3 regions of the Lysinibacillus sp. NPDC097287 genome follow, and region 1 is predicted to be linked to each of the others. Evidence: riboswitches for the same ligand, from Rfam matches in the RefSeq annotation. Region 1 holds a riboswitch; each other region holds the start of a gene.
The links. Region 1 has a riboswitch for cyclic di-GMP ahead of ACIQ2D_RS05150 (hypothetical protein). Riboswitches for the same ligand answer to the same signal wherever they lie in the genome.
Positions count from the first base shown of each region.

Region 2: it holds a riboswitch for cyclic di-GMP, as region 1 does, so the genes downstream of both, ACIQ2D_RS11490 (NPCBM/NEW2 domain-containing protein) here and ACIQ2D_RS05150 (hypothetical protein) in region 1, are expected to answer to the same signal.
Region 3: it holds a riboswitch for cyclic di-GMP, as region 1 does, so the genes downstream of both, ACIQ2D_RS12710 (NPCBM/NEW2 domain-containing protein) here and ACIQ2D_RS05150 (hypothetical protein) in region 1, are expected to answer to the same signal.

Region 1 covers NZ_JBIWCX010000002.1:434,417-442,980, reverse strand. The annotation lists gene ACIQ2D_RS05155 (methyl-accepting chemotaxis protein) at 563-1,675, opposite strand; gene ACIQ2D_RS05150 (hypothetical protein) at 1,706-2,080, opposite strand; cyclic di-GMP riboswitch class I at 2,213-2,298, opposite strand; gene ACIQ2D_RS05145 (carboxymuconolactone decarboxylase family protein) at 2,613-3,005, opposite strand; gene argH (argininosuccinate lyase) at 3,313-4,683, opposite strand; gene ACIQ2D_RS05135 (argininosuccinate synthase) at 4,766-5,959, opposite strand; gene ACIQ2D_RS05130 (SDR family NAD(P)-dependent oxidoreductase) at 6,971-7,726, opposite strand; gene ACIQ2D_RS05125 (MBL fold metallo-hydrolase) at 7,735-8,564, opposite strand, start outside.
Region 2 covers NZ_JBIWCX010000007.1:44,109-52,672, forward strand. The annotation lists gene ACIQ2D_RS11490 (NPCBM/NEW2 domain-containing protein) at 1-4,254, opposite strand, end outside; cyclic di-GMP riboswitch class I at 4,400-4,483, opposite strand; gene ACIQ2D_RS11495 (DUF1835 domain-containing protein) at 4,904-5,920, shown strand; gene ACIQ2D_RS11500 (hypothetical protein) at 6,019-6,324, shown strand; gene ACIQ2D_RS11505 (response regulator transcription factor) at 6,486-7,178, shown strand; gene ACIQ2D_RS11510 (sensor histidine kinase) at 7,171-8,316, shown strand; gene ACIQ2D_RS11515 (class I SAM-dependent methyltransferase) at 8,383-8,564, shown strand, end outside.
Region 3 covers NZ_JBIWCX010000008.1:43,312-51,875, reverse strand. The annotation lists gene ACIQ2D_RS12720 (DNA topoisomerase III) at 129-2,321, opposite strand; gene ACIQ2D_RS12715 (glycine betaine ABC transporter substrate-binding protein) at 2,633-3,496, opposite strand; cyclic di-GMP riboswitch class I at 3,964-4,047, shown strand; gene ACIQ2D_RS12710 (NPCBM/NEW2 domain-containing protein) at 4,192-8,564, shown strand, end outside.

The sequences.
Region 1 (8,564 bases):
AGAAACTTAAGCGCCGTGATTAGATCGAGAAATGCTCATTAACATATCAAATGTTACACGTATTAATCCGTTAAAAAAATCCCTTTAGTTTAAGTACTGCCCTGTAATATTTAAATTCCACCTTTTTCGAAAACAAAAAAAGACCCAGAATAATTCTGGATCTCTTAACACCTATTGCCTACAATTGACTATAACTGGTTCGATTCAGCTTCAGACCCCAAGCAATAGCAATACAGAGTAAACTCTGAAGGACTAATTCACATGAGATTTTTTTGAAGCTTACTTCTTATTCAGTTGTGGCGGACTTTCCTGAGATTCTTGGTCTACCGGCTTCGAACTACTCATGATGCGCCCTCCTCATCAAATTAGATGAATAAGTGTTACCTTAATAATTATGAGCTACTTACAATAATTCTATACACGCAATGATAAAATTCCTCACTTTTTGTAAAATCAAAAACATTTCTCTCTTTCAACATAAATAATTTGAATAATTAGGGAAATCATATCAATCATTACTAGTTCCTCTAATTAATTCTCAATGATTTATAATAAAAACAGGTTATACTTTTTCAATTTTTAACGCTACTAGATTCATTGCTTCATTTACTAGTTTTTGCATTGTTTGTAGTTCATCATCGCTAATCTCTATTAGTTCCTCGAACATTTCAACAGACTCCCTGGAGATAAAGGCGATCTCTTTAATTGTTTTCATTATCTGCTGGGAACTAGAAGATAATTCTTCTGTACTTGCTGAAGCATTTAAATTATTTTCAGCAATGATCTCTGTAGTAGCTAGAATCTTTTTGAACATGGTACCTACTTCTACTATGGTTAAATTGGCATTTGAAAATTCTTCTGTTCCCTGATTCATGGATTCTACAACTATTCCAGTTTCTTCTTGAATATCCTTTACAATTTTTGATACTTCTGAAGAAGAGAGACGAGTTTGTTCTGCCAATTTTCGCACTTCATCAGCAACAACCGCAAAGCCTTTACCGTGTTCACCTGCTCGAGCTGCTTCTATTGCAGCATTCAATGCTAATAAATTAATTTGTTCTGAAATTCCTGTAATCACTTTTACAATGGTCCCAATTTCATGTGATTTTTCTCCAAGAATTTTTATCGCATCAAATGTTGCATTTATCGTTTTATTAAACTGCTCCATTTTTTCCATAGAGCCCTTTAACATATTGTTACCTTCTTGCGTCAATTCTAACGTTGTATTCGATTCTTCTGAAATTTGATTCGATCTTAGAGATAAATCTTCGATAGCCTGTGTCATATCTTCCATAGATACGGAGCTTTCTTCTATACCTACTAATTGTTTCTGTAATCCTCTACCTACCTCATCAATTGCTGCTCTTACAATATCCGCCTTCTCTGAAGCATATTCCCCGCTTTCAGCAAGATTTTCTCCTATTGCGGATACATTTTTTGAGTAAGAAAGAGACTTCTCTCTATCACGACTGAAAAAATCAATTAGTTGATTAAATACAGTATGGTCAGAACTTCTTTCCGCAACTTTGCTTGTGATATTCCCAGCTGATAATTCCTTCATTCCATTTATTATTTCAATACTATGAGGATGTTGTTTTACCGAAAAATATCGATAAGCAAAATACACTGATGTCCCCATTAAGATAACAATAATACATAATAAAATAGCTTCCATTATAAATACCCCCTTTTCTATCTATTGGTACTATCGTGATATAGAATGAGATACTTTTTCGATAAATGTACCTTTGAATTCAATTCTTTCAAGTATATTCCTAATTTGCACTTGTGCAATTTTAGAAGAAGGTTGTACTACTAACATATCTCTAAAACCTAAATTAGAATAAAATTGTATCGTTTGCTCCAACTGCGGTACAACTTTTGATGGGACAGGTGTTTGGTGAGTTGCATCTAAAACAAACGTATATGCATTTCTTGATACTTTATTAATCGTATCGTTTAAATCAATCAAATAACCTTCTACATCTTCCTCTCTTATTAGTCCATGTAGCTGTACATGTACTTCCTTCGAGACCTCATTTATCGCCATTTTGTATTTCTTCTTATCTACGACTATCATCTTCGATCACCTTTCCAGCTAAAATTTGTTATATGTCATTGTTACATTTGCATATTTTATGATAAGAGTCCAATAAAAAAAGCCATCCCAAATATAGATAAGGATAGCAAAAAATCGCTTATTATCAATATTCTTGGCAACCCGACTATCATTACCCAATGGGATTTAGACTCGTGGCTTTGCGTCCTTACCTTTCGATAAGTTTGCCTTTTCATTTAAGGAAAAACAGTACAAATATTACATTGATATATTATAACAGTATAAATTACTTGTCACTTTTTGTCGAACAAATTTTTCCTTTTCCATTGTATTTGATGCAAATAATATGTTCACGTCATGTCACAAAGTACTTTTATAGCGCTTGTTTTGTTTATTTAGCTGTTTTACAAAAAGATTCTATAAAATTCGGCTTAAATACTCCGAAAAACAATTTTTACCGTTTCGGGATAATCGGATTCCCTTACATATTCAACGACACCTTCCCTAAACTAAAATGAGCACGATACTTTACTATACTTAATGCTCAAATTCATTATTCTTTCACTGTTAGGTTCTTTTCTTGAAACACTTGTTTAGCGATGGTTAACGCATTTTGCACACGCGGGAAACCTATGTACGGTACTAGTTGTAGCAATGCTTCCACGATTTCAGTCGGTGTTAAACCAGCATGTAAACCACGCGTTATATGTGTTTTTGTTTGTAGTGCGGCACCTTGCGTGACAACGGCTGTGATCACAACTAACGCACGACTTTTGGCATCAAGTCCAGGTCGTGAATACACATCACCATATGCAAATTCAACAATCATTTTACGTAAATCTGGCGCAATATCAGCTAAAGCATCATGCTCCACCATACGCGTTGCCTCTTCTTCTGTCACATACTGCTTAATCGTTTCAAACCCCTTTGTAAAACGTTCACTCATTGTAAATCCCCCCACTAAATGGTAGCATATTTTTCACATACAAAGACCCCAATTCCACGTCTCCGGAAATGGGGATTGTCCTTCACATATGTAAGGTGCTCTTTTTCGATTCACCCTCTGGCTCTATCCGAAAAAGGAAAGTGTGTTTTTCATAGTGCCTCACGGGACATCTTTAATGAAATATCTATGCAAAAGTCACAAGGACATGCACGCAAGTAGAAAAGTGCATTTGCGCCCGTCAGCATGCGACAAGCGCTGGAGAGCCCGAAGCGACCTCGAGCATGCGGCGCAAATGCCTAGACATGAATTAGAGGCAAGCTTTGGCTTTCTCAATTTGGATTTTCACTTGATCAAAGCCAGTGCCACCTAATGAGTGACGGCGACGAACTGCCGCTTCTGGTGCTAACACATCGTAAATATCCGCTTCTAAAAGTTCGCTTTCTTTTTTCATGTCTTCAATCGGTAAATCCAGTAAGAAGATCCCTTTTTGAATACATGTGAAGACAAGTTTACCAGTCACTTCATGCGCCTCACGGAATGGCATACCTTTTGTTGCTAGGTAATCTGCAAGTTCAGTCGCATTTGAGAAGTCAGAGTGTACAGCCTTATGCAAACGCTCTGTGTTAACTGTCATTGTACGCACCATACCTTCAAAGATTTTAAGCGATCCAAGAATTGTATGCACTGTATCGAACATACCCTCTTTGTCTTCTTGCATATCTTTGTTGTATGTTAACGGCGTACCTTTTAAAACTGTTAATAAGCCCATTAAGTTGCCGTATACACGACCTGTTTTTCCGCGAATTAACTCTGCCATATCTGGATTTTTCTTCTGTGGCATAATTGATGAGCCTGTAGAGAATGCATCATCAAGCTCAATGAATTTAAATTCATCTGTTGACCAAAGAATAATTTCTTCAGCAAAACGCGATAAATGCGCCATCATTAATGATGAATTGCTTAAGAATTCGACGATGAAATCACGATCACTTACTGCATCCATAGAGTTTGCATAAACTTCGCTAAAGCCTAATAGCTCCGCTGATTTTAGACGATCGATTGGGAAAGTTGTGCCAGCCATCGCACCTGCACCTAGAGGTAAAATGTCAATGCGTTTCATAGATTCTGTAAAGCGTTGTTTATCACGCTCAAGCATCCAGAAATACGCCATTAAATGATGGGCAAAAGAAATTGGCTGTGCACGTTGTAAATGCGTATAGCCCGGAGCAATTGTTTCTACATGCTCTTCCGCTTTTTCAAGTAATGTTTTTTGGAATGCTTCAATTAAGCCAATTGCTTCTTTGACACGCTTTTTCAAGAAAATATGCATATCCGTTGCCACTTGGTCGTTACGGCTACGACCTGTATGTAATTTCCCGCCAACAGGACCAATCAAATCAATCAGCATTTTTTCTAAATTTAAGTGAATATCTTCATTCGCTACTGAGAATTCAAGCTCACCTGCGATTGCTTTTTCATGTAATTGTGCAAGACCACCAAGAATAGCTTCTACGTCAGCTGCTGGTAAAATACCTGTTGCGCCAAGCATTGTCACGTGTGCCACGCTACCTTCTAGATCTTCCATTACTAGTTGTTGGTCGAAGCCGATTGATGCACCGAACTCATCAACCCAAGCTTCTGCTGATTTTTGGAAACGTCCGCCCCATAGTTTTGTCATCACAGCTCACCTTTTCCTTCATATCTTATTGAAAAGGTGCAGTACAGCGCGAATGCTGCAATACACCTTTGTAAATTCATTGTTATTTTTTGTTTACAGAAGAGTTTACTACTGTTGGTAAGCCCCATAATTCGATGAAGCCAACTGCTGATGCGTGGTTGAATTGGTCTTCCTTCGAGTAAGTTGCTAATTTTTCACTATATAGTGAGTTTGGTGATTTACGTCCTTCAACGATAGCATGACCTTTGTAAAGTTTCACACGCACAGTACCATTTACGTATTGTTGTGACTCAGCAAGGAATGCTTGTAGTGCATCACGTAAAGGTGAGAACCATAAACCATCATAGATTAATTCAGATAATTTTTTCTCGATTACTGGTTTGAAGTGAGCTAATTCTTTTACAAGCGTTAAGTCTTCTAACTCTTTGTGAGCTGTTAAAAGAACTTTTGCACCCGGAATTTCATATACTTCACGAGATTTAATACCAACTAGACGGTTTTCTACGTGGTCGATACGTCCTACACCGTGTGCACCAGCTACTGCATTTAATTCTTGGATTAAATCTGCTAGTTTCATTTCTTTGCCGTTTAAAGCAACTGGTTTACCAGCAACGAATTCGATTTCTACAAATTCAGCTTCGTTAGGTGCATTTTCCACTGGAACAGTTAAGCCGTAAGCTTCTTCTGGTGGAGATACCCATGGATCTTCCATGACACCCGCTTCGTTTGCACGGCCCCATAAGTTTTGGTCGATTGAGAATGGTGAATCAAGTGTCGCAGGAATCGGTACATTATGTTTCATTGCATATTCGATTTCCTCGTCACGGCTCCAGCCCCACTCACGTACAGGTGCTAACACTTCTAAATCTGGGTTAAGTGCTTTAATAGAAACTTCAAAACGAACTTGGTCATTCCCTTTACCTGTGCAACCATGCGCTACTGCATCTGCATTGACTTCGTTTGCAATCTCAACTAATTTTTTAGAAATTAACGGACGAGAAAGTGCTGATACTAATGGATATTTTTGCTCATACCATGTATGTGCTTGTAAAGATACTAATGCATATTCTTCAGCGAATTCATCTTTTGCATCTACCATATATGATTCTACCGCTCCTACTTGAAGCGCTTTGTTTTTAATAAATTCTAGGTCTTTTCCTTCTCCAACATCTAGACAAACTGCGATAACGTCCCATCCTTGTTCTTTTAACCAAGGGATTGCTACTGATGTATCTAGACCACCTGAGTATGCTAAAACTACTTTTTTATTTGCCATGAAAAATGCGCCTCCAATTGCTCTATTCGATGTATGTTTATACATTCTATTAAAAGTTTATACACGAATAGTATCATGTTATAAAAATAAATACAAGTGCATTTTTATAAAAAATTAGACTTTTATGATTTATGTAAATAGTAAGGCATAACAATGTTTAAAGGCTCTATTCGAATAGGGATTCTTTTTACTCGAAAATACGTTATCTTCCTAAATCACCCAATGTATATGATATAAAAAAGATTCTGACATTGTTGATTTCCACTGCGGGCGGTTGCTTTCCACCCCAATCAACTAAATATGTAAATGAACATTACAATCTACTATAACTATGTAGACAGTACTTCCGAGGTGTCGAAAATGGATAAAGAAGAATCAAATCAGTGAACCTGAACAGTTAGAAAAAATGACAGTAGGTCAATGAATTATTAAAAGCAAATCTCTTACACCTCTTCGTTGAAATGAAACAAATTTATGCAAAATGTAACGAAAAAATGACAAAAGGCATCGAGAAGTCCATTCTCGATGCCTTTCATTCTGTGGATGAAGGATCTTGTCCATAAAAATTGAATTTGTAAATCGTTCTTAAAGATGTAGACACAGGCTCTTTCCTGCATGAGTAGCGTGGATTTTGCTAAATAGATAGTTCTTCTAAAATGTCTGAATAAGATCTGTCACTACCTTCTTACAAAATTAAATTGGACAATCCCCTTTTACTATCTCATTAAATACAAAAATCTAGTGAATTGGAGTGGAAGGTGGCGACTCCTAGGGAATCAGCGAGCAACTTGAGACCCTGCAGGAGCAGTGTGGTTTGCGACGAAAGCAAAGCGACGAAAGCAAAGCGACAGGAGCACAGCGACGAAGCGGCTCAAGGCTCGACCCCTGGAAAGCGTCCACCTATAACGGAAATTAACAGGTTCCTTAAACAACCAAACATCAACGTTCACAAAAAATGATTATCTTAATTGTTTTCAACAATATGAAAGATTCTGCAGTTGCAGAATCTTTTTATTTCTTATTAAAAAGTGGTTTTGCTAGACGTTCAATCGTAGCAGGAGCTAGCGCATACAGCCTACTTGTTAACCCCATAATACGTGGTAAATTCACCTCACGTACCGGACGCCCAATTGTCTTTATAGTCTCTTGTGCTACATGTTCAGGAGTAAGTAAAAAACGACCTAACGATTCTCGGTAACCACTTTCGTCATTCGCCTTGTCTAAAAATGGCGTATCAATTGGCCCTGGGTGAATGGCAGTAACGTTAATATTATACGGTGCTAGTTCCATACGTAAACCGTTAGTAAAACCGACAATTGCATGTTTCGTTGCTGCATAGACACTTGCTTTTGGTGTCGCAACCTTTCCTGCCTGTGAACCAATGAAAATAAGTTGGCCATAACCACGCTCCATCATTGGTGCAGCTAGACGTTTTGCCAAATACATCGGTACGGTTACATTTAAATCAACCATTTGGGCAATCGCCTCATCTGAAAGTTCAGGTGCAATACCAAACTTTCCAACACCAGCAGACAGTATAGCAACATCAATTTCAGGTAATTGAGCACAAACCTGATCAATTGCATCTAATGACGTTAAATCCGCTTGTATGACATTTGCTCCGAGACGCTCTAGCGCCTTGAGTGCTACTACATTGCGTCCGGTTGCATGTACTTGATGCCCCTCGGCAACTAATAATTCGGTAATTTTCAAACCAACCCCACTAGTCGCTCCAGTAACAAATATCGTTTTTTTATTCAAATTCATGTATAAACCTACTTTCGTTTAAACAAATAGACGCCCGCTTCATTTTTCTCCGCAGTAACAAAGTCATTTGCTTCTAAATAATCTAAATGTCCAATTGTTTTTGAAAGCGTCAACCCTAGCTGACGTTGGAATATTGAAGGATATAAGCGCTCTGTTAATTGTACAGCTGTTAATTGCTCCTCGCCTAGTAGCTCATGTACCTTCTTGGATTGCAGCTGCTGGCGCTCTAAACGCTTTTTAATAAGATCAGGTATATTTTCTAAATCCGCACCATGCCCTGTATACATCTTATTCACTGGTAATTGTCTTAGAATTTCGAGTGAATCATTATATTGTAGCAATGATTTTGTTCTTCCAAGCATTCGATCCAATGGTGGCTCAATTAACGGGTTGGGTGTGATTTTATCTAATAATAAATCTCCACCAATGACATTGTTTGTTCTCTCACTCCAAAAAATGAAGTGACTTTGCGCATGTCCAAGTGTCTCGATTGCTTTTAAGCCTGGATGGCCGGGCACCTCGTCACCATCATGGAGTATTTGAGTGAGCGGTCGCTCGCCGACAAGCTCCATCTCACGACGAACATGTACACTAGCTTGAATATATTCCCGTGGTACACCATGCTCATATAATCGCTCGCTATAAAATTGTTCATGATAATTTAGAAACTCCTCATCATGACGTAGCCATTTATCATTATATTCATGTCCAATAATTTCAGCATTTGGGAATGCATCTACCCAGCCAGCATGATCGGGATGATGATGTGTTAGCACGACTTGCTCAATATCTTGCAATTGATAGCCAGCTGCATGAACTCCCCATTTTAGCGCATCAT
Region 2 (8,564 bases), on a different contig from region 1:
TGTATCCGCTTTGAATACATCACTCGCGAATTTCTTTTCGCCATCTACCCATACTTCAAACGTTGCAGATGAAGGTCTTCCTTTCATCGCTTGGTCGATTCCGATATAACTTTCAAAGAAGTTAAAGTCTTTTCCTTCGATATCATATACTACTTCTGAATTCGCATGTACACCGATACCTTTTTCGTAAATTGCATCAAGACCTTGTCTAATTAAAGTGATAGTTTTACCAGAAACGGATTTATCCTTTTGTAATGATCCCCAACCAACAGTTGCAGATTTAGCAGTTAAATCAGAGATATATGCAAAATCACTTGTTACAGTTACTTTTGTTGTTTTTGTTTCTACGGAATCTGCATTTGTTATTTCATATACGATTTCATAGTTACCTTTTTTAGTTACATCAACAGTATTTGATTTAATCGTTACGTCATTTGTAATATCGTTTCCTTCAAAGTTAAGTGCTTTCACATAATTCATAGGATCAAATTCTTGGTGTAATTTAAGAGTTAGATGATCTTCAACAGCTATTGTTGGTTTTAATGAATTAAATTCTACGGGCTCTAAGGCTTTTAACTTTTTGTCATATACAACAATTTGATACTTGTAGTTTTCACTTGTATCTACCTCTTTATCAATAAAACTATTAGTAGAAGTAAACCCTATAACTTTACCATTTCTAATTATTTCATAACCTAAAAAGTCTTCAGCATAACTCTTATCCATAGTAAAGTTTAAAGTATTTGTATTCTTCTCTGCATTTGGATCAACACTTACTCCAACAGAGACCTTTTTATCTTTTATTCCGTTTCCTTTGTACCCTACTACAGAGTTATTTAGATACCATAATTTTTCATTCGGTTTCTTATATTTACTAGTCAACGCTCTCGTTTCTTTGCTAACTGTAAAACCGTGTCTAGCGAAGTACTCGCTTAAATCAAGTTTTAATACTTCAGAAGAGAATTGAACTAAATACTGTTGTTTAGAGATTTCTCCATCTGTCAGTTGTACATCTCTTTCTCGATAAAGTCTATTTAGTTTTCCCCAATATCCAGGGCTGTACATCTCTAATTGCCAAAATACGCCTAATCTTTCAAACAACCCTTGTTCGTTGTAATCTTTCAAGTTTTCATCGATTACATTGTTATAGATATATCCCTCATATGGTATACGAGTATCTATCTGACCATAATAAGCAGACATATGTTGCGGTAACATGTTATTTGTTATTTCACCATATAATCTAGCGTTAACATCCATTCTATGTCCAATCTCATGAGTTAAGCCCCATGATTGACCTCTCACTTCAAATGGAATTAAGTGGTTAGCCATAACATCACCTTGTACACCGATATGGTCAGTATATGCATACATATAACCAAATGGTTGTGCAAGACGTACATTATCTCTAATTAATTTTGGGTCATTACTTTCATCGCTTGCATTCAATCCATAGTATCTAAATATTTCTTCCATATGAGTATTATAAGACTCAATAGTTTCTAACGGACTATATCCATCTACAATATATGTTTGGTAAGCGCCTGTTGCTGTTCCAGTCCAAACAATATGATCACTTACAAATTCGAAAACGTCTAGAACTTCTCTATCTTCAACGTTCGGGTGTTTTACGATATCTTCATCCATTTTCTTCTTATATTCTTTTAGGAATGATTTGAACTCTGCTATGTTCGTATCTTTCGTTGCGAAAGGAATTTTTTCCACGCCTTCAAATCGAATTTTTGGGGCTTTCCCTTGTTGTTCTTCTGTATAAGGATTAATAATGTAAATACTTCCACCTGGTGTTACATCATGTTTATACCAGCTATCTTTGTTAACTTGAGGTACCGTTATCTCGTTTTTACCAGGTACTAGAGCGACATCTCTTCTCCAATTTGCAAAAGAACCATCTTGTTGAGCAAAAGATAACTTTGGTAATGGACCATTTGTATTTGCATCAACATATACTGTGATTTTGTCTCCGGGCTGTGCTGCAAATCCTGTAGGCTGTAGATTGTTACCGAAGCCGAATTTTAAGTTTTCTTTCGCGTGCTTCACCATATCTCCACGTTGTTCTGCTACAACAGTAGTTCCTTCACCGTTTATTTCACCTTGTACAATCTTTTTAGCCAGATCTAAACGTTCTTTAAAAATATCATACAGTGGGTGTGCTTTCGCTTCATTTTCTAATGCATTAATTTTATCTACACTATTGAATTCTGGTACAACCGCACTCATTGTTCCGTCCGTGAAGATATTATTAACTTTATCTGCTACAGCATCTTCTGTGTAGAATGCTAATTCTGCTAAGGAAGCCCAGTTTTGAGTTGATTTCTTGAACTTAAATTTAACGCGTTTAAATGTAGTAGGTTCAAATTTAGCTTCCACTAATCCAGCAACAACATTATGTCCGCCAGTTGATACAAGTTGATACGTATCACCTTTAGATGTTTGAGACATATAGATTTCGAAATCTTCAGCGAACCCTTTACGGTCAGATTTTCTTGCCCCGTACATGATTCTATTTAGTTCTACTGCTTCTTTGAATTCTACTTCTACTTCATTTGAGAAATCAGTAGAATTACCTTTATTCGTTTCCCAGTAAGTATCTAGGTCGCCATCAATGGCGTTCCCAATTACAGCACTACCCCAATTACCTGCGTTGTTACGGATACTCTTAATGTTTTCATTATCCACTTTGAATAATTTAGAGTAGTCTTCATTGGAATAATGCTCAAATGGTTTTGTTGCAGCTGGAGTTGTTTCTACTTTGCCTTCATTTAGTAGTACTTTGGCGTTTTCGAAGTCCTCTTTATACAGTTCATATAGAGGATGTGATTGAGCACTTTGCTCAAACGCTTCTAATTTTTCTAACGTATTGAATGGCTCAGATACTTTATTTTGATGTTCGTTCGTAAATAAGTTGTCCATCTTATTAGATATACTATCTTCTTTATAGAATCTGAATTCTGCTGCGAACGGTCTGTCTGTATATGCTTTTTTGAATTTAAACTTGAGTCGTTTAAACTTTGTAGGTTCAAATTTAAATTCTAAGAAATCACTTGTTCTTACAGCTTCGCCACTAGAAACAAGTTGGAATGTTTCCCCTTTACTAGTTTCAGATGCGTAAATTTCGAATTCTTCGGGGAACCCTTTTTGATTAACGGATCTCGCTAAAAAGGCTACTCGATCTAACACTTCTGCATTTTCTAATTCGAATACAACTTCATTTGTAAAGTTCGCATCATTGTTTTTATTTGTTTCCCAATGCGTGTTTGGTTGATCATCTAACATAAATTCTGGTTTTGTAGTAGGATAGCTACCACCATTTGTAGTTACCTTCGATACGTTAGAATTTGGCATTCTAAACGCCTCGCTATAGGCATTATCAAAGTTTGTGCCGTAGCTTTTTAATTTTGAAACAGCTGCTGTAGTTGCTTCAATTACCTTTTGGTTCAAAAGAGATTTAGCATTTTCTATATCTTCTTTAAATAGGGGATATAGTGGATGATCTTTTACTTCTTCTTCTAATTGGTTTAATGCATCAGGCGTATTAAATTCTTTGCTGATTGTACTAAATGTGTCGTCTGTAAATAGTTTTTCCATTTTGTCAGATACACGGTCTTCTTTATAGAATAAGAATTCTGAAGCACTTGCCCAATCTTGATTTGCTTTTTTATAGACAAACTTTAAACGTTTAAATTCCGTCGGTTTAAATTGGATTTCAACGATATCTCCTGTAGAACCTTTATATTCACCAGAAGAAACTAATGTAAAGTCATCACCTTCATCTGTAGTTGAACTGTAGATTTCAAACTCTTGTGCAAAACCTTTACCTTTTGCGCTAGCTTGACGTGCGGCATAAACAATTCGATCTAATGAAGTTGTTTCATTGAAATTAAATATAACCTCATTTGTGAATGTTGCATTATTTTGCTTTCCTGTTTCCCAATGGGTATTCATATCGCCATCGATCGCCTTTTCAAGGGGAGAACCAGGGTAGTTTCCTCCGTTGTTCGTAATTGATACGATATTAGATTTGTCCATTTTAAAGACTTCATTATATGTATTTAGTAAGTCATTTCCATATAAATAAAACTTACTGACACTAGCATTATTTGCTTGTTTGATGCTATTTTTTACTGAAGTCGTTGTTACTCTTGTGTCTTGATTTTGATCTGCTAAAACATTAATTGGGGCACCGACTAAACTTATAGCCATAGCCGCTGCTGTTGCAATTTTAACTATTTTCATTTACATTTCCTCCTGATGAATTTATTCCTGAGAAGCACATAAAAAAACTACTCTACAAGAGTAGTTCCCTTTTCCTATAAATTGTTCATAAAAATAACATTGCTTATTTATGGAAATATAGAATAACAAAAAGTAGAATGTACTCTTCGGTAACTGGCTGACATAGTAATAAACCTTAGTCCCTATAGCTTTGCGTCCCTAAATTTCCCTAGGTTTGCCTATTTGATTTACACTTCAAACAATAGCATATTAAAATTTTGCTCCCAAGAACAAATCGTACTATATTTTACTACTATAAATGCAGGTAATATGGCTAAAATATCAAAAAGTTGGCAAATTAATCTATCTAATTTAATGGGGAATATGGAGTGTAAATGCATATATTGTAAATATTTCGTGCAAATCTATAAAGGTGAATTAGTTTATACATCGATATAACTTTATTGCAAATTAACAGTATCTAAGGATAGTCAATGAACATAGTGATTTTAGGATAGATAATGTGAAATTTAGGTAGGGGGTGCTGATAATTAAAACCAAAGTAAATGGTCTATTTATATATTTTTTGATGGAGCCAAATGTAGTTCTTGTCTATAAAATTGAAACTCAAAATTATTTATCAATTTCCAATGCGTTTGGAAGTGGCAAATTGGAGAATTTCGAAATCAATCATAAAGATGAATTTGAAACGTTTGATCACGAAGTTAGCAAACCACTTGAAGGCAGAGGGTGCTATTTCTCTCAGGATGATTTGAACATGATGGTAGAAGAAATAAATCATCACATTCAAAAACGTCGCCAATTCTTGAACCTGTCTCAATTCCCAAAGGACCTGAGCGGTAGACCTAGTGCAGTACATCTTGTTTCCTCGGAATCTGCAGCAGGTTCTTTAAGCGTAGGACTAGAAAGACCTAAAATTGTAATGGGATTCCCAGACGACTTTTCTATTGGACCGTTGTGGAACTTAGATTGTAGAACGGGAAAAGCTTATCGAAGTGAATGGCTAGAGGAAAATATCAACTACGAACAGGAAGAGTATATTTATCAAAATAAGTTGAATAATACGCTACGAGAAATAGAGGATATACCAAGTCAAGTTCCTATTTATCTCTGGTATGGGCATAATGCAGATGAGTATACGTTCATACTTTATATTTTGGACGTATTGAAGAATAAAGAAAATGAGATTTATCTTATAAACGCCACGGAACTTTATCCAAAACTTATAACGTCAAAAGATAAAGATCGGCAAATTTCCCATACAGGTCAAATTGAACCAGATGATTTAAGACTGCTATTTGAAAAAAATAGAGGGAAGAGTCCTCTTATAGATAAGGCTCTGCTTCAATTTCAAAGAGAATGGACAGAATTATTACAGACTAAAGAAGTGCTACGTATATGGGATAAAGATAAACTAAAAAGCGTTCCAGAAAACTACATCGATTCACTAATTTTACGTGCAATTGAGAAGCTACATAATGAGCAAATCATCAAAGATTTTATCAAGACTGGACAAGTTATTGGGGAGATATTAGAACAAAGGAATATGTTCGTTAATATCTTCTATTTAGAGTACAGAATTAGATATTTAGTGTACAGTGGGGTACTTGAGTTAAAAGGAGTACCCAAATCAATGCACCATTATAGTGTTAAAATACGTAGTTAAGAAATTTAAAATCTAACTTTAATCTAACCTTCCATGCAGTATGCTTAATCTCAGTTGTAAAGCACAGAAATTTGATAATATTGTAGGAGGTATATAACATGAAAAAGATTAAAATTGGTTTAGGATTGGCTACGGCAGCTTTGATGAGTATTACAGCGGTTTCTGCATTTGCTGCTACTGAAGATAATGAAAAAAATACACAAGACATTTCTATGGAAGTTAAAACTTTTGAAAAAGGAACGATGATGACTGGGTCCGAGGGCAAAATTTTACTTAACAAAGAAGTTTTAGATGAATCTGAGGGTGTAGAAGAACTAAGTGCTGAATTAAAGACCTTTGAAGATGGAGAACTGGAAACAGAATCTGAAGGTAAAGAACTTATGATGAAGGAAATCGTCAAGTAAGTTACGAACATCAGTAGTTTTCGGAAAGTACGTATTCGAAAGAGAATAAAAATTTAAAACAAAGTGAATAAGAAGATTAAGCGCATTACAACTTAACCCTGAAAACCATGCAGACGATGCATGGTTTTCAGTAATTTATAAGCATTTCAAGGGGAGTTTAAATGAAACTATTATTAATAGAGGATGAAATTACACTATCAAATATTATCTCTAAAGGATTGAGGAAATCTGGATATGCAGTCGATTCAGTTTTTGATGGCGAAGAAGCACTTGAATTTATGGAGATTAATGAATATGACTTAGTAATACTGGATTTAAATTTGCCCAAAATCGATGGGATGGAAGTTTTAAAACGAATTCGGCGTGAAAATGTCGACATAAAAATACTAATCCTTTCGGCACGTTCGAGTATTCAAGATAAGATTACAGGACTTGATACTGGGGCAAATGATTACTTAGTAAAGCCTTTCGATTTTCAAGAATTAGATGCTCGAATACGTAATTTACTGAGGCGTTCTTTCACGCAAGAAAATAGTGTACTATCCTGTGCGCATATCAAACTAGATAGCGCAAAAAAAGTGGTGCTTGTGAAAGATTTACCGATTACCTTAACCAAAAAAGAATTTTCTATTTTAGAGTATTTAATGCTGCATAGAGGTGAAGTAATAAGCTCAGAGGAAATAATTGAACATACATGGGATAGTGAAGTGGATTTGTTTTCAAATTCATTAAAATTCCATCTATATTCCTTAAGGAAAAAGATTAAAGAATTGTCGGACGTAGAAGTGATTAGGACGATTCGTGGGCACGGGTATATGATTTCAGATAAGTTAGAGGAAGAATCAAATGAATAAGCTAACCTTGAGATTTAGGTTAACATTGTTGACTGGCTGTATTTTGGTGGCTATCACAATTTTACTTACACTCATATCGATTCATAATGTTGATAATAAGTTTGTACAACCGAATATAACTGGAAAGATGCTCAATCGAGAGTCTGTAGAGCAAATCCAGCCTTTTAATACAGAAATTATTGATAAGGATTCGATTAAAGGGTTAGCTGTTAGCGTAGAGGTTAAAGAAGCGCAAAAGCAATTTAACGTTCAAAGTATTATGTGGATGATTGCTATTATTGTCGTTGGTATCGGTGCAACATATATACTCGTGGGTAAAGCTTTAAAGCCAGTAAGTGACCTAAGTAAGAGCGTTAAAAGTATAGGTGAGCATAGTCTTTCCCAGCGTATTGAAAACATAAATACAGAAGATGAAATTGGGGATTTGGCTATTTCTTTCAATAAAATGCTTGATCGCCTAGAAAAATCATTTATGTATCGAAAGAGTTTCGCTGCAAATGCGGCACATGAACTGAAAACACCACTGACAATCATAAAATCAGGAATACAAGTGTTGAAACTAGATCCATCACCAACAATTGAGGATTATAAGGAAAATGTAGATATTACAGAACTGAGTACCCAACGGTTAATACAAGTCGTGGACGATCTACTAGCTTTAGCTTCTGAGGAGGCGGAGGAACTTTTCCACGACATAGAGTTGAAAGATGTATTTGAAGCAATCATAGATGAATTAAAACCGCTTTGTATGGAGAAGAACACAAATATTCATGTGGACATTTGTAATGAAAAAATAAGAGGCAATCCAACGTTACTATATAGAGTGTTCTTTAACTTAATCGAAAATGCAGTGAAGTTTAATGATACTCATGGAACAGTTACGGTTGGTACGAGCGTCCATGATGATGTTTTAACAATTACGATTTCGGATACGGGAATGGGCATACCTAAAAAAGCATTGTCGATGATATTTGAACCGTTTTATCGTGTAGATAAGTCTCGAACGCGACAGTTAGGTGGTTCAGGTTTAGGTCTATCTATAGTAAAAACAATCGTAGAAAAACATAAAGGTACAATAAGTGTGAACAGTATATTACATGTCGGTACAACATTTGAAGTGAATTTACCAAGAAAATAAAGTACACACTACCTTAGTGTTTATAAATGTAAGAAGTGAACTTGCCATAAAGAGGAGTAATGCATGATGAAACAAAATAAGTATGATGATGAGAATTTCTTTTCTGCCTATGAAAAAATGCCCCGATCCATCAACGGACTCGAAAGTGCGGGGGAATGGCACGTATTAAAGGCACTACTACCAGAGCTACGAGATAAAAGTATACTTGATTTGGGTTGCGGTTTTGGTTGGCATTGCCGATATGCTCG
Region 3 (8,564 bases), on a different contig from region 1:
GAGAAAACAGCCAGTATTTAAAAATAAAACTTTAGTACCCGTGAACACAAGGGAAGGTTCACTATTGGAAAATAACTTTTACGAAGTTTAATTGGCTATGCTAAAAATGGTTAATTCCATTATTGCATTTAATCAAACTTCATACCCTTCAATAAATCCGCAAAAGCATTATTGAATGGTTCTTCCTCTTTGTTCTGCTGTTTCATATAGTTTTGCACCGCACGTTTGTCTACTTTACCGCCGCCTTCTTTTTTACGACGAGCCTCGAATGCAGATAATTTCTCACGATGTCCACATTTACATACAAAAATTTGACCGTCGCCTTCACCACGTAATTCTAACTTTTTCTTACATTGTGGGCAACGAGCGTTTGTGACACGAGCTACATTTTTACGGTGACCACATTCGCGATCTTGGCACACAAGCATTTTGCCCTTTTTGCCGTTCACTTCAAGCATTGGCTTACCGCAATCTGGACAAGACTTTGTTGAGATATTGTCATGCTTGTATTTCTTATCACTTGCTTTAATCGTTGAAACAATTTCTTTTGTGTGATTTTTCATTTCATTGATGAATGTTTCTTTTTTTAATTTGCCGTTCGCGATTTGCTCTAGTTTTTGTTCCCACTGAGCTGTCGTAGCAGGGGATTTTAATTCTTCTGGAACTAAATCCAGTAGCTGGCGACCTTTAGAAGTGATGTAGATTTCTTTACCACCACGTTTTTCAATCATGAACGAGTTGAATAATTTTTCAATAATATCTGCGCGAGTTGCAACCGTACCAAGTCCACCAGTAGATTTTAATGTATCTGCAAGCTGTTTATCGCTTGTTTCCATATATCTCACAGGGTTTTCCATCGCTGTTAGTAGAGTCGCTTCATTGAATCGTGCAGGTGGCTTTGTTTGACCAGATGTTTGCGCGATTAATTTTGTTTTTAATGTATACCCTTTTTCAAGGCGAGGCAGTAATTGTTCTTTTACATCTTCACCTTGGTCTTCATCATCAAATCGGTTTTCGTATACTTCCTTCCAACCGGCGTTAATGATTGTTTTGCCACGCGCAACGAATTTCTCATCGCCAATAGTTGCATTCAATGTTAGCTGTTCGTACTCGAAAGCAGGGAAAAGAACGGCTAAGAAACGTTTCACAACTAGGTCATAAATTTTACGTTCCTTATCGGTCATAGCTGAGACATTTACGTAACCTTCAGTTGGAATGATGGCGTGGTGATCGGATACCTTGCTATCATCTACAAATGATTTCGAAGTTTTTATTGGCTTGTTCAAGACTTTATTTGTTAAAGAACGATATTCGCCGAATCCGCACGCTTTTAAACGCTCAGGAAGGGTACCAACGATGTCTGATGAGATATAACGTGAATCTGTACGCGGGTACGTTAATACTTTGTGCTGCTCATATAGCTTTTGCATAATATTTAGCGTTTCTTTTGCAGAATATCCAAATATTTTATTCGCATCACGTTGTAGTTCTGTTAAATCATAAAGACCAGGAGAAAACGTCTTTTTAGGCTTGCGATCTATGTCAGTTACAATAGCATCCTTGTTGCCAAGTTTTTTAACGATTGCATCGACTTTATCTTTCTCGAAGCTACGGCTATTACCGTTTTTATCTTGCCACGTTAGTTTTAAATTATCAGCTGTTTGAGCTTCGATACCATAGTATGTTTGTGGCTTGAAATGTTTTATTTCATCTTCGCGTTTGGCGATGATTGCTACGACAGGTGTTTGAACTCGTCCTGTATTTAATTGAGAATTATACTTTGTACTTAGCGCTCTTGTTGCATTCAGACCCAAATACCAATCTGCTTCAGAACGTGCTACTGCTGCGTGATATAAGTTTTCATATGCTTTACCAGGTTTTAAATTAGCGAAACCATCTTTAATCGCTTTATCTGTTACAGATGATATCCACAGACGTTTAATTGGTTTATTTACTTTCGCTTTTTCGATAATCCAACGTGCCACAAGCTCACCTTCACGCCCAGCATCAGTCGCAATGATAATTTCATTTACATCGCCACGTGTTAATTGAGATTTAGCGGCGTTGAATTGTTTACCAGATTGCTTAATAACCGTCAATTTTAGACGTTCTGGTAGCATTGGTAAATCTTCTAAATTCCATGTTTTATATTTCACATCATAGCTTTCTGGATCAGCTAATGTTACAAGATGGCCTAGAGCCCACGTAACAATATATTTATCTCCTTCAAGATAACCATTTCCTTTTTTATTGCAATTCAGTACACGCGCAATATCGCGAGCTACTGACGGTTTTTCAGCTAGTACTACACTTTTAGCCATAAATAACATCCTTTCGTAAATCCTTGTGTTTAATATAGCATATAGAATTATTATTAATAATTATTATGTTGAAAACCTGATCCAAAATAGAAGCTTAATTTCTCTTAGAGAGAATTAAATATCTTGTTTAGATGAACGGAATAAATGACGTTGGGACCTTTAGCAATAGGGTTCCTTTTTCAAAGATTCGATCATCGAAATAAACAAAACGTATTGGATATTATATAATCCAATACGTTTTATATTTGCATTGATTTTAATGTTTACACTGTTGGAAGCCCATACACACTATCAAAACTTTGTGATTCGTATTACTTTACATCTTTTGTCCATTCAGCAACTTTATCTTCATTTTCTTTAATCCATTTTTTTGCTGCATCCTTAGGGTCAGTGCCTTCCATAATATCATACATAACACTTTCTATATCCTCTGCAGTCCAGTGGAAGTTATCGAGAACGTTGTATGCTTCCGGATTATCTTCTTTAAACCCTTTACGTGCAAACGTGCCAATATATTCTTCATCTCCGTATACACCTTTAGGATCATCTAAATATTTCAAATCATAAGCATTAAATTTCCAGTGAGGAGACCAACCAGTAACGATAATTTCTTCTTTTTTCTCAATTGCTTGACCAAGTGCTGCTGTCATTGCACTGCCAGAAGAGGTAAGTACCGTCCAACCGTCAAGGTTTGGATAAACCTTATGAGCATTTTCTGTAGCTAGTGTCATATTTGCTCCTGGATCAATGCCTGTAATCGTCTTATCAGCTTCATTTGTTAAATCTTCGATAGAGTTCACATCCATATAACTAGGCACTACCATGCCAAGCTTTGCACCTGTTAAATTTTCACCTAAATCGTCTAAATCATCCTTGTACTTCTCCACTTGTGGGGCATGCGTTTGTGGAAGCCAAGCAGACACCATACCATCAACTTCGCCCTTGGATATAGCTTCCCACATAATCCCATTGTCAAGTGGTGTTAGTGTAACATCATATCCTAAATCCTCAAGTACTTGTCCAATTACATGTGTAGAAGCAATTTCAGTATCCCATTCCACATAGGTTAGGTTGACTTCTTTATTTTTGGTGTCTTCATCACCTGAGCCACAGGCAGCTAATACTATACTTAATCCTAAAGCCAATCCTAACTTCGATAATCTCTTAAATTTCATAAAATCTCCCTTTCTTATTGTATTGTTTTATAGTAATAGAATGAATTTAACCTAAAAATTAACAAGTAACAACTTGATGTTAACAAAGGGTTGTTACTTTTGTCAAATAAGGTATGTCCTAGATAGTACAAGTCAAAATTGAGTTTTAGGGTTCTTGAGATTCCTTCGGATAACAGAGAATGCTCCTCCTTCAACTAATTGGTGGGTTAGTGGAAGAAGGAGCATTCAAATAGTCAAACTTAAGGTATTGCGAATTTACAATGAAATTCTATTCAATTAATTTATATACATTTGTACGAATATATTAACAATATATGTATGTATAACAAGTGTTTTCTATTAAAATAGATAGATTTTTTTGACAAATTTTTGATGTTTTAGCGATATTGCCTTTGTTGGGAGGGGGAGTATGTAGTGCGAATTGTTCTTGGGGGCAAAATTTTAATATGCTATTGTTTGAAGTATAAAAATTGAATAGGCAAACCTAGAGAAATTTAGGGACGCAAAGCTATAGGGACTAAGGTTAAATACTATGTCAGCCAGTTGCCGAAGAGTACATATTACTTTTTGTTATTTTAAATTTTCATAAAAAGTGTAGCACTATTTTTTATGGGAATTTTATAGGAAAAGGAGCCACTCTTAGAGTGGTTTTTTTTATGTGTTTCTTAGGATGAATTCATCAGGAGGAAATATATATGAAGGTAGTAAAAATTGCAACAGTCACGGCCATGGCTTTAAGTTTAGTCGGAGCTCCGATTAATGTCTTAGCAGATCAAAATCAAGACACAAGAGTAACAACAACTACAGTGGGTAGCACCCTTAAACAAGCAAGTGATGCTAGTGTCAGCAAGTTTTATTTATATGGAAATGGCCTATTAAATACATATAATAAAGTATTTAAAGTAGATAAATCTAATATCATCTCGATAACTAACAATGGTGGAAATTACGCTGGATCTCCCCTTGAAAAGGCGATTGATGGCGATATGAATACCCATTGGGAAACAGGTAAGCAAAATAATGCAACATTCACTAATGAGGTTATCTTTAATTTCAACGAAACAACTTCATTAAATCGCATTGTATATGCTGCCCGCCAGTCCAGTGCAAAAGGTAAAGGTTTTGCACAAGAGTTTGAAATACATAGTTCATCTACAGAAGAAGGTAATGATTTTACATTAGTTTCTTCTGGTGAATATAAAGGTTCTACAGGTGATATCGTTGAAATCCAATTTAAACCTACAGAATTTAAGCGTTTGAAATTTGTTTTTAATAAGGCAAACCAGGATTGGGCAAGTGCTGCAGAATTTGGTTTTTATAAAGAAGACGTTGTATCTGATAAGATGGAGAATCTGTTTACGGATGAAAATCGTAATCAAGTCGCAGATGAATTCAATACTATTGAAAAATTAGAAGTTTTAGAGAAGATCGCTCAATCACATCCATTATACGTACAGTTTAAAGAGGATATTGAGAACGCTAAAGCGTTAATAAATGAAGAAAAACTAGAAGCTACAACAGCTATAACAAAAACATTTGAACATTATTCTAATGAAAATTATTCTGCATTATTCAGAGTGAATCTTGAAAACATAAAGGGTATCCGAAACAACGGTGGGAATTATAGTACTGCAGTAATTGGAAATGCTATTGATGGAAAACTAGATACTTATTGGGAAACAAATAAGAGTAATTCAACGGATTTCACAAATGAAGTAGAAGTAGAATTTAAAGAGGCAATAGAACTAAATAGAATCATGTACGGGGCAAGAACATCTGACAGAAAAGGGTTTGCTGAAGAGTTCGAAATTTATGCTTCTCAGACTTCTACAGGAGATACCTATCAACTAGTAGCAACTGGTCAACATAATATGGTTGCTGGATTAGTGGAAGCTAAATTCAAACCTACTACATTTAAACGCGTTAAATTTAAGTTCAAGAAATCAAATCAGAACTGGGCAACTTTATCGGAATTAGCATTTTATAAGGAAGATGTCCTAGAAGAGCGAATAAACAATCTATTTACGAACGGCTTAATGAATGAATTAAAGCCTGAGTTTGCTTCAATGAGCGTGATCAACCAATTAGAGGCAGAAGTTGCTAAACGCCCATTAATGGAACAATTACAAGTAAACTTAAATATTGCAAAAGATGTATTGTACAACGTAAATGTTGCTAACGAAGCAACGGTAACAGCTTCTCAGCGAGGAAACTCTAGTACAGAAGCAAGAGAGCATCAGATTGCAAGAACATCATTCTCTCTAGAAACTTTTGGTAGATACGTAGTGCCTGGCGAAACAATTCAAATTTTTGTTGATGCTGATGAAAAAGGCGTAATGCCGAACTTAGTTTTAGGTCAAATAGCAGATGATAAAAACGGTTGGCATAGAAGATATTCATTGCATCCAGGTTTAAATACGATAACTGCTCCTTCTTATGAAAATATGAAACCTGCAGTCATTTATGTAGAAAATGCTGCTTTACCAAGCGAGCAAGCTTATGCTCCGAAAGTAAGGTTAATAGGTGGGACAGCCTTCCCTGTTTACTATCATGGAAAAACAGATCCTGCAGAGTTTGAAAGAGAATTAGAAGAATATGTAGCAAAAATTAGCACAGATGATAATGACTTTGCAACCGGAAAACCAAAAGATGTTGTGTATAACGTGACAGAATTAATCTCTGAAAACAATACAATTTCTACAAGTGCAGCAGGTGCCCTAAAAGGCATACAAGAACTTGAAGGAACAGGGAAAACAGTTTCTGATACGATGGATGAATGGGAAATAATGTGGAAAGAGTTCCAAAAAGTTAGTGGATATACAGAAAATGAGCAAAGTTTTAATGCAAAGTTTACTTCAAGAGTATTCACAAAAGGTCCTTATGGTTGGTCTGACTGGGGATATACTGGATATAACGGAGGTAACTCACCGAGAAGAGATGGTGGATTCTTCAAACAAATTGTTAAACCATTTAGTGTTCCTGGAAATGATGGTTGGGCTTATTATCATGAATGGGGTCATAATATAAATAACTCCGCTATGGAACATACTGAGGTAACTAACAATATCTATTCCGTAATTATGAGAAAGATATTTAATAACAGTACTGATGATAGAGTAGATTGGAATTCATTGTATAAAAGATTTGCGGGAGAAAAAGTTAATCACGGTTACTGGACTTACCTAGGAGTACTTGAGCAAGTGCAATATTACTATGGTGAAGACAGTTACGGTAAGGCTGCTCGGATTTCTAGAACAAATCCTGATGGTGTTATGAATGGTTTAGGAAGCAACTTACAAAGATTAGTTGTAGGGTTATCTTTAGCGACTGAAACAGATTTAACAGTATTCTTTGAAGACTGGGGATATGTAACAGCTACTGATAAGATGAAGGAGAAGGTAGCTCATTTACCTAAACCAGATGTAAAGTTAGAATACATGCATAGTTTAGGACGTAGCTATGAAGGTGCTGGCTTCTCAAAAGATGCTCAAGTTAATGTGAAATCTCTAACAGCAGATAAAGAAAACAATGCGATTAAATTAACATATGGCATAGATGCAGCTAATAAAGAAGCGTCAATGGGTTATGAAATTCTTAGAGATGGCGAAGTAGTTGGATATACTACTGAAACTTCATTTGTCGATAAAAATGTAGATACTAATGGTTCCTATATTTATGAAATAGTTGCTTATGATAAAAAGTTAAAGAGTTTGAAACCAGTAGAAGTGAAATCACAGCAACCAAATTTATCTGTAGAGGAACAACTAACGCTTAAATTACATCAAAAATTCGATCCAATGAATTTTGTAAAGGCATCATCGTATCAAGGGCATGATATAACGGAAGACGTAATTATAAAATCAAATAATGTAGATGTTACAAAAAAAGGTAACTATGAAATTGTTTACGAAGTGAAGAATGCAAAAATTACAGAAACAAAAACGACGAAAGTTACCGTAGTAAGTGATTTTGCATACATCTCTGATATGGATGCGAAACTAGCTAACATTGCATGGGGCGGATTGAAGAAAGACTTAGCACCTGCTGGTAGTGCAATTACACTTGTTAGACAAGGATTAGATACAACTTACGAAAAAGGTATAGGAGCACACGCAAATTCAGAAGTCGTTTATGACATCGATGGTAAAGGCTTTGATTTCTTTGAAAGTTATATCGGAATCGACCAAGCGATGAAAGGAAGAGCCTCATCTGCAACATTCGAAGTGTGGATCGACGGAGAGAAAAAATTCAGTAGTGATGTATTCAAAGCGGGTACAGAACATGAATTTGTAAAGGTTCCTGTCACGGGTGCAAAAGAAGTAAAGCTAGTTACTACAGATGCTAATAACGGTAACGAGTCTGACCATACAGTATGGGCGGATGCGAAATTTACGCAAGATTCTAGTAAGCCCACAATAACTTTGTCTGAAGAGCTTACATTCGTGAAGCTAAACAGCGACTTTGATGTACTGCAAGATGTTGAAGTGCTCGATACGGAAGATGGTAATCTAATTGAGCAGGTAAACGTAACAACTAACGGCTTTAATGTTAATAAAACAGGCACATACAATGTAGAATACTCTGTCACTGATAGTGATGGCAATACTGTTAAGAAAGCAAGAGAAATCTATGTGTACAGTGATGCTACCTTTGCAAGCGACACAAATTGGAAGTCTGCACAAACTGCTTGGAAAACAGTAAACAAAGATAAGGCTTCAGTTGGTGAATCTATCAAAGTACTTGTTAATGGGGAAATAAAAGAATTTGCTAAAGGTATCGGTACGCATGCAAGCTCTGAAATTGTTTATGATCTTGAAGGCAAAAACTATGATTATTTCGAAACTTTAGTAGGAGTAGATAGAAATATCGTAGAAAATAATAAATCGAGCGTTACATTTAAAATTTTAGCAGATGGAGAAGAAGTCTATAACAGCGGTGTTATGAATTATAATACAGAAGCTAAATTAGTAAGACTTCCAGTAAAGGGCGTTAAAAATCTAACACTTATTGCAAGTGATTCTGGTAATGGAAATGAATCAGATCACGCAGACTTTGCAGATGCGAAGTT